DNA from 2 places in the Paracoccus sp. NBH48 genome. Region 2 is predicted to be linked to the other one. Evidence: riboswitches for the same ligand, from Rfam matches in the RefSeq annotation. Region 2 holds a riboswitch; the other holds the start of a gene.

Region 1 (4,208 bases), on a different contig from region 2:
CGACAGGTTGCCCAGCAGCCAGAACATGATGCCGCGCGCCTGTTCCGCACTGGCCGACCGCGCGATGATGAAGCTGGTCAGGGCGTTGAACAGCTGCGACCCGGCGATGCCTGCCAGCACGATCTGCGCGGCACCCCGCGCGCCCGGACCGCCACCCGACAGGCGCGCCAACCCCACCACCAACGCAAAGGCCGCGATCGCGCCCAGCAGCGCGCCCGCCGACATCGGCACGAACCCCGCGCCGATCCCCGCCACCGCGACCGTCACGGCCCCCGTAGACGCCCCCGCCGAGATGCCCAGCAGATAGGGGTCGGCCAGTGCGTTGCGCAACAGCGTCTGCAGGACCAGCCCCGAGATCGCCAGCCCCGCTCCGCAGGCCCCTGCCACCAGCGCGCGCGGCAGGCGGTAAGCCCAGACGATACCCTGATCGATCGGGTCCAGCGGATAGCCCGCACCCAGCATCTGGTTGGCCAGCGCCTGCCAGACGGTCGAGAGGGGGATCGGCGTTTCCCCCAGGGCGGTGCCGGCCAGGGGGGCCGCCACGATCAGCAGCGACACCCACAGCCAGACCGGGGCCAAGGGGCGGCGGACGGTCGGCACCCCGACATCGGCGGTCATTCGGACAGCCCGTCCATGCCCGCCGCCAAGGCCTCCAGCCCGTCGATCATGCGAATGCCGGGATGCAGCGCCTCGGCGTCCAGGATGACGATGCGATCCCGGCGCACGGCGGTCATCCGGCGCGTGACCGGGTCCGTTTTCAGAAAGCGCAGCTTTGCCTCGACATCGTCGGCAGGAAAGCGGCGGCGGTCCATGCGCGCGATCACCAGCACCGAGGGGTCGGCACGGGCGATCGTCTCCCACCCTACGGCGGGCCATTCCTCGTCCGAGGTCACGACGTTGCGCAGGCCAAGGCGGTCCATCATCCAGGCCGGGACGCCCATCCCGCCCGCCATGTAGGGGTCCAGCGCCAGATCGGCCGAGGAGAACCAGACCGCCGCGGACGCATCCGGCAGGTCCATCGCCCGCGCGCGCTCCACGACCGCCACCTCTCGGGCCTGCAGGTCGGCGATCAGCGCCTGGCCCGCGTCCTGCGCGTCCATGACGCGCGCGATCTGGTCGATGCCGTCCCACAGCGTCGCGATGTCGAAGGGCGCAAGGCGGGTGCCGTCGGCGCCCACGCTGTTGTCCTTGCCTTGGCAGTCCGTGGGCATGACATAGGCCGGAATGCCCAGATCGGCGAACTGCCGGCGCGTGCCGACCGCCCCCTGATCCCCGATCATCCAGGCGAACATCGTCGGCACGAAGCCGGGGCGCCGGTTCACCACCGATTCAAAGCTGGGCGTGTCGTCGCTGATGCGGTCAACCCTGGCATCATCCTCTGCAAAGGCGGGCAGCACCGGGGTGAACCACAGCGCGGTCCCGGCCATCCGGTCCGCCTGGCCCAGCGCATACAGGATCTCGGTCGTGGACTGGCCGATCGACACGACGTTGTCGGGACGCGCGGGGATGGTCACTTGGTGCCCGCAATTGTCGATCACCAGCGGATAGTCGGTCGGCGCGGCAAGGGCCGCCTGGCCCAGGCCCAGCGCCACCGCGGTCGTCAGGAAGATTCTGGTCGTCATGGTCGTCCTTCATGAAACGAAGGACGGGGCTGAAAAAGGCGCAGCGGCGTCACCGGGGTCCCACCCACCTTCGCGGTCGCGTCGGATGAAGGCCGTGGATCGGCGCATGCGGTCTTTCTCCGGGGCACCCCGCCCGGGTTGGTTCAGGTCATGATGGCAGGTCTCCTGACTTGCGGGTCGCGGCCTTCCCCGCCTTCCCGGCGCAGGGGGCGCCAGTGGCATCATGGGGTCGGCTACCGCTTACAGTTGCGGGGGCAGTCGCGGATTCGGCGCCTGATGGCTACACCTCACCACGTTCCCTTTTCACCCTGCCGGGGCCTTGGCCGGCACGGGAACCATCACGGACGGAAATGCCGCCGGGTGGGGACAAAGTCAACTGCCGCGGCAAGCAGCCCGCAGCCGACCCGGCCACCACGGCCGACGCACCTGTGACACCCGCCGCTTATGCCAGCCTGATCCCGGCGACCGGTGCGCCGCTGGTCGAACGCGCTGGCGCCCTGCGGAGGAAGGAGTTGGTCGCAGTCCTTCCTGCCAGGCATTGATGGGGGGTCGGATATAGGGCGTCAGACCACCGGGCGATCCAGCGCCTGACACCGCAGGGCTTCAAACCTGGCCGGGCCTCTTTCGCCACAGGTGGCGAAGGTCCAGCCGGGGATAGTCCCGCTCGATCTGGCTGCCCCAGAACAGGCCGGCGATCGGGGCTTCGGGATGGTCAGGGTCAAGGCCATAGTCGATCTGGGCGATGCGTTCGGCCGGCATGTGCAGGGTGTATCGCAGGAACAGGAACTGCTCCAGCCAGGCGTCATGGTCCTTGTTCGTGAACAGGTCCGGACGGGGGACGGGTTCGGGGTCGTGCATGGTGGGTCAGCCTTGGGTGACGGACCCGGATCATCCGTCAATCCGCTTGCCGGTGCAACATTCCTGTCCCCGAACGAAAAGGGGGCACGCCGCATCCGGCATGCCCCCCGATCCACGGCAGGCGATCAGTAGATCGCCAGGGCCGGGAACAGGATCAGCAGGCCCACCGCCAGGATCTGCAGCCCGATGAAGGGCAGCAGGGCGCGGAAGATTTCTCCCAGCGAGATGTCCGGCGGGGTCACTGACTTCAGGTAGAAGGCGGCGGGCCCGAAGGGCGGCGACAGGAAGCTGACCTGCATGTTCATCGCGAACAGCACCCCGAACCAGACGGGGTCGTATCCCAGGCTGACGATGATCGGCACGAAGATCGGCATGGTCAGCAGCGCGATGCCGACCCAGTCCAGGAACATACCCAGCACGAACAGGATCGCCATCATGAACAGGATGATGATCGTCGGGTTGTCGCTGATGCCGGTGATCAGTTCCGACACGAAGTTGATGCCGCCCATCAGGTTGAAGACGCCCACCAGGGCAGATGCACCGATGCCGATCCAGACGATCATGCCGACTGTCTGCAGCGTCTGCATGGCCGCGCCGCGCAGCAGGCCCCAGGTGAATTCGCCGCGGATCACGGTCGAGATCAGCACGCCCGCCACGCCCACGGCGCTGGCCTCGGTCACGGATGCGATGCCGCCATAGATGGAGCCCAGCACCATGATCACGACCAGGATCGGCAGGAACAGGCCCTTGAGCAGGCGCAGCTTTTCGTCCCGCGGGACGCGGGCGGTGACGGCCGGGGGCACGTCGCCCGGCGTCAGCCAGGCACGGATCAGCACATAGGCCACATAGAGCAGCGCCAGCATGAAGCCCGGCACGAAGGCGGCCGTGAATAGGTCGCCGATCGAGACGTTCGCGGTCAGGCCATAGATGATCAGCACGATCGAAGGCGGCACCATGGTCCCCAGGCTGCCGCCCGCGCAGACGACGCCGATGGCCAGCTTGCGGTCATAGCCCTGGGCCAGCATCTGGGGCAGCGCGATTAGGCCCAGCAGCACGACCTCTCCGCCGATGATGCCGGACATGGCGGCCAGGATGACGGCCACGAAGATCGTCTGGACCGCCACGCCGCCGCGGATGCGGCCGCCGACCAGGCGCATCGCCTCGAACAGGTCGCGGGCGATGCCGCTGCGGTCCAGGATCGCGGCCATCAGCACGAACATCGGCACCGACACGAAGACGAAGCTGGACACGAAGGTGTAGACGCGGCTGGTGATCAGCGGCACGACGTTCGGGCCGAACCACCCCAGCGCGAAGATCAGCGTGACCAGCAGCGTGACGAAGGCCAGCGGGATGCCCGTCAGCAGCAAAAGCAGCAGCAGCGCGAACAGGAGGCCCGTCCCGGCCTCGATCCCCAGGGATTGCAGCGAACCGAAGATCTCCATCAGCGGGCTCCCTTGTGCCCGCGGGCATAGTTGACGGTCAGGATGGCGAATTGCAGGGCCATGATCGCCAGCGCCACCATCAGCAGCACCTTGAGCACGCCCGGATAGGCCGGGTTCCAGGCCGAGCCCGAGGTCTCGAGGTGAAAGCTGCCGTCGGGGCGCCAGGCGGACCGCTTGACCATCTGCCAGGCCGCCCAGGCGAAGGCGCCCGAGGACAGGCCGCAGATCGCCGAGATGAGGATGTCGGCCACCCGCCGCGCGGCGGGCGGCAGCAGGTCATAGACCA
Region 2 (4,208 bases):
TGGTCGCCGTGGCGGGCATCGCCACGCCCACGCAATCGCCCCGAATCCTGGCCGCCTTCGGCACCGGATCGGTGGCCGAGGCCGCCGTCATTGGGGCGGGCGGCCGCCTGACCCATCCGCGCAGGACCTTCGGTCCCGTCACCATCGCCATCGCAGAGGTTCCATGACCGTCCATTTCATCGGCGCAGGCCCCGGCGCGCCCGACCTGATCACGCTCCGCGGCCGCGACCTGATCGCGGCCTGCCCGGTCTGCCTCTATGCCGGGTCGCTGGTGCCTGCCGCGCTGCTCTCCCATTGCCCGCCCGGTGCGCGGATCGTGAACACCGCGCCCCTGTCGCTGGACCAAATCATGGAGGAGATCGCCACCGCCCATGCCGCGGGCCAGGACGTGGCGCGGCTGCATTCGGGCGATCTGTCGGTCTGGTCCGCGATGGGCGAACAGATCCGCCGCCTGCGGGCGCTGGACATCCCCTTCGACGTGACGCCCGGCGTGCCGTCATTCGCCGCCGCCGCCGCCGCGCTGCAGGCCGAGCTGACCCTGCCGGGCCTGGCGCAATCCGTGGTGCTGACCCGCACGCCGGGCCGCGCCTCGACCATGCCCGCGGGCGAGACGCTGGCGGCCTTTGCCGCGACCGGGGCGACGCTGGCGATCCACCTGTCGATCCACGCGCTGGACCGGGTGGTGGCCGATCTGACCCCGCATTATGGGCCGGACTGCCCGGTGGCGGTGGTCTGGCGGGCCAGTTGGCCGGAGCAGCGGGTGATCCGCGCGACGCTGGCCACCGTGGACGCGCAGGGCATCGACCGCACCGCGCTGATCCTGGTCGGGCCCGCGCTGGCGGGCGAGGGGTTCGAGGACAGCCGTCTTTACGCCGCGGATTACGACCGCCGCTATCGGCCCGTGGGTGACGCGCCGAGGTTTCCGGAATGACGCGCCCCTTGACCCCGGGCCTGATGATCTCGGCCCCCGCATCCGGGACCGGCAAGACGATGCTGATGCTGGGCCTGCTGACCGCGCTGCGCAGGCGCGGGCTGGTGGTGCAGCCCTTCAAGTCGGGGCCCGACTACATCGATCCGGGGTTCCACCTGGCGGCCTCGGGGCGGGCCAGCTTCAACCTGGATGCCTGGGCGATGGAGCCGGGGCGGCTGATCGCCCATGCGACCGGCCAGCCGAACGCTGATCTGGTCCTGGCCGAGGGGTCGATGGGCCTGTTCGACGGGGTCGCGACGAAGGGGGAAACCGGCATCGGCTCCAGCGCCGAGATCGCCCAGATGATGGGCTGGCCGGTGGTGCTGATCCTGGATGTCAGCGGGCAGGCGCAATCGGCGGCGGCGACGGCGCGGGGCTTTGCCACGCTGCGCCCGGATCTGCCCTTTGCGGGGGTGGTGCTGAACCGCGTGGCCTCGCCGCGCCATGACCGGCTGATCCGCGAGGGGATGGATCAGGCGGGCATCCGCGTCCTGGGCAGCCTGCCGCGTCAGGGCACCATCACCCTACCCGAGCGTCATCTGGGCCTGATCCAGGCCGAGGAGACGGCGGGCCTGCAAGCCATCCTGGACCATGCGGGCGATTTCATCGCGGCGCATTGCGACCTGGAGGCGATCATCGCCGCCGCCGCCCATCGCGCCCTGCCCGAGGCCCCCCGCGCCGCGTCCGCTGACGCCGCCCGGCGGGCGGATCGCGCTGGCCCGCGACGCGGCCTTCAGCTTCGTCTATCCGCATGTGCTGGAGGCGTGGCGGCGCGCGGGGGCCACGATCCTGCCGTTCTCGCCACTGGCGGATCAGGGGCCGGATGACAGCGCCGATTGCTGCTGGCTGCCGGGGGGCTACCCGGAGCTGCACGCGCCCCGGCTGGCCGCCTGCGACGGGTTCCGCGCGGCCATGCACCGCTTTGCGGGCACGCGGCCGGTGCATGGAGAATGCGGGGGATACATGGCGCTTGGGGCAGGCCTGGTGGATGCCGATGGAAAACGACACCAGATGTTGGGGCTGCTGGGGTTGGAGACCAGCTATGCTAAACGCCGGATGCATCTGGGGTACCGCCGCGCCGATCCGCTGACCGCCCTGCCGGGACTGGGTCGCACGGCGCTGCGGGGGCATGAATTCCACTATGCCTCGATCCTGTCCCAGCCCGATGCGCCCCTGGCGCGCGTGACCGACGCGACCGGCGCCGCGGTGGAGGAAACCGGCAGTCACCGGACGATGTCCGGGAGCGGGCATGTGTCCGGCACGTTCTTTCACCTGATCGCCCCGGCCGCGACTTGACGCAGGCCCTGCGATCCCGTCTATCTGACCGTCTGAATGGTGCCCGTCAGGCGTGAAACGCCGGGCTTCATCGGGAACGGGGAAGGGTGGACCCAATCGCGGCACCCGAAGCCCCGGCCGCCCCCGCGACTGTATGCGGAGAGCGCGCGTCACCCATGCCACTGGAGCGATCCGGGAAGGCCGACGCCGCGCCCGGACCCGCAAGCCAGGAAACCGGCCATGTCAGGCAACCCCATGCCGTCGGGTGGACGGCCACAGGAGGATGACATGCATATCGAAGAGGGCGTCGTCACCGGCGCCAAGCTGATACTGGGCTATGCCACGGCCGCCACGGCCGGGCTTTACGCGCTGAGGCTGGCGGCCCAGGCCCTGCGCGCGCAGGGCGGGGCGTCGCTGGCGGCGCGCGGGGCGCTGGCGACGGCCGCGACCTTCGTGTTCTTCCAGGTCCTGCCCACCGCGCCCGTAGGCGTGTCCGAGGTGCACCTGATCCTGGGATCGACGCTGTTCCTGATCCTGGGCGCGGCGCCGGCGGCGATCGGGCTGGCCCTGGGCCTGCTGATCCAGGGACTGTTCTTCGCGCCGTTCGATCTGCCGCAATACGGGATGAACGTGACCACGCTGCTGGTGCCGCTGTTCGTGGTCGCGGCGGTGGCGCGGCGGGTGATTGCGCCGGACACCGCCTATGTGGACCTGCGCTATGGCCAGGCGCTGGCGCTGTCGGCGGCCTATCAGGGGGGCATCGTGGCCTGGGTCGCGTTCTGGGCGTTCTATGGTCAGGGCGCCGGTGCGACGGCGGGGGTCCTGTCCTTCGGCGCGGCCTATCTGCTGGTCATCGTGGTCGAGCCGCTGGTCGATCTGGCCGTGCTGGCGGGCGCCAAGGCGGCGCGCGGCCTGCGCGGCAGCGGGCTGGTGACGCCACGGCTCTACGCATGATCGATCTGGTGCTGATCGGGGCCGGCACGGGCCATCCCGACCACCTGACCCTGCAGGGCGTCCGCGCCCTGCAGGAGGCCGATCTGGTCCTGATCCCCCGCAAGGGCGCCGGGAAGGAGGATCTGGCCCATCTGCGCCGCGCGATGGTGGACCGCCACCGCCCCGGCGGCGCCGTGGCCGAGATCGACCTGCCGGTGCGCGATGCAAACCGGCCCTATCTGGAGGCCGTCGACCGATGGCATGATGCCATCGCGCAAGTCTGGGCGGGGGCCGTCGCGGCGGCGCTGCCGCAGGGCGGGGCGGTGGCGATGCTGGTCTGGGGCGACCCGTCGCTCTATGACAGCAGCCTGCGCATTGCCGCGCGTCTGGACTGGCGCGCACGGGTGATCCCGGGAATCACCGCGATCCAGGCCCTGTGCGCTGCCCATGCCATTCCACTGAACGCCCTGGGATCCGAGGTGCGGATCACCACCGGACGGCGGCTTCGCGACAAGGGCTTTCCCAATGACGTCGACCGGGTCGTGGTGATGCTGGACGGCACCTGCGCCTTTGCGACGCTGCCCCCTCAGGGCCTGCAGATCTGGTGGGGCGCCTACCTGGGCATGCCCGAACAACTGCTGGAGGCGGGCCCCTTGACCGAGGCCGGACCACGGATCGAGGCGGCACGCGCCGCCGCCCGGGCGGCGCATGGCTGGATCATGGATTGCTATCTGCTGGCCCGCGACGATGCAGCGTGACCGGCCCGCGGGACGTCAGGATGTCAGGCGGGTCGCGTCGTTGATCGTGCAGTCCCATGTCAGCCCGCCGTTCCGACCGGATGCGGGAAGCCCATGCCCCTCCAGCCACTTGACCTGACCGTCAGGCAGGCGGATGCGCCAGCGATGGTGCCAGGGGATCATCCCGGCGGCAGAGTTTCCGAACGATGCGCGGGCCAGCGGGTAATCCTCGACCATGCAGAAGGCGAAGACATCGCCGAACCGCGCCATGTATTCGGCGGCCGGGATGCCCC

What was found. Region 2 has a riboswitch for cobalamin ahead of F1642_RS09250 (energy-coupling factor ABC transporter permease). Riboswitches for the same ligand answer to the same signal wherever they lie in the genome.
Region 1: linked by a shared signal. The riboswitch ahead of F1642_RS11635 (ABC transporter substrate-binding protein) and the one ahead of F1642_RS09250 (energy-coupling factor ABC transporter permease) in region 2 are both predicted to bind cobalamin.

What each region holds. Positions count from the first base shown of each region.
Region 1 is NZ_VUOJ01000005.1:81,571-85,778, reverse strand. Features, by position in the region: gene F1642_RS11640 (iron ABC transporter permease) at 1-618, opposite strand, end outside; gene F1642_RS11635 (ABC transporter substrate-binding protein) at 615-1,622, opposite strand; cobalamin riboswitch at 1,760-1,977, opposite strand; gene F1642_RS11630 (hypothetical protein) at 2,226-2,480, opposite strand; gene F1642_RS11625 (TRAP transporter large permease subunit) at 2,606-3,922, opposite strand; gene F1642_RS11620 (TRAP transporter small permease subunit) at 3,922-4,208, opposite strand, start outside.
Region 2 is NZ_VUOJ01000004.1:483,783-487,990, reverse strand. Features, by position in the region: gene F1642_RS09265 (cobalamin biosynthesis protein) at 1-167, shown strand, start outside; gene cobM (precorrin-4 C(11)-methyltransferase) at 164-931, shown strand; partial or broken gene F1642_RS09255 (cobyrinate a,c-diamide synthase) at 928-2,266, shown strand; cobalamin riboswitch at 2,287-2,503, shown strand; gene F1642_RS09250 (energy-coupling factor ABC transporter permease) at 2,534-3,199, shown strand; gene cobF (precorrin-6A synthase (deacetylating)) at 3,196-3,936, shown strand; gene F1642_RS09240 (GAF domain-containing protein) at 3,952-4,208, opposite strand, start outside.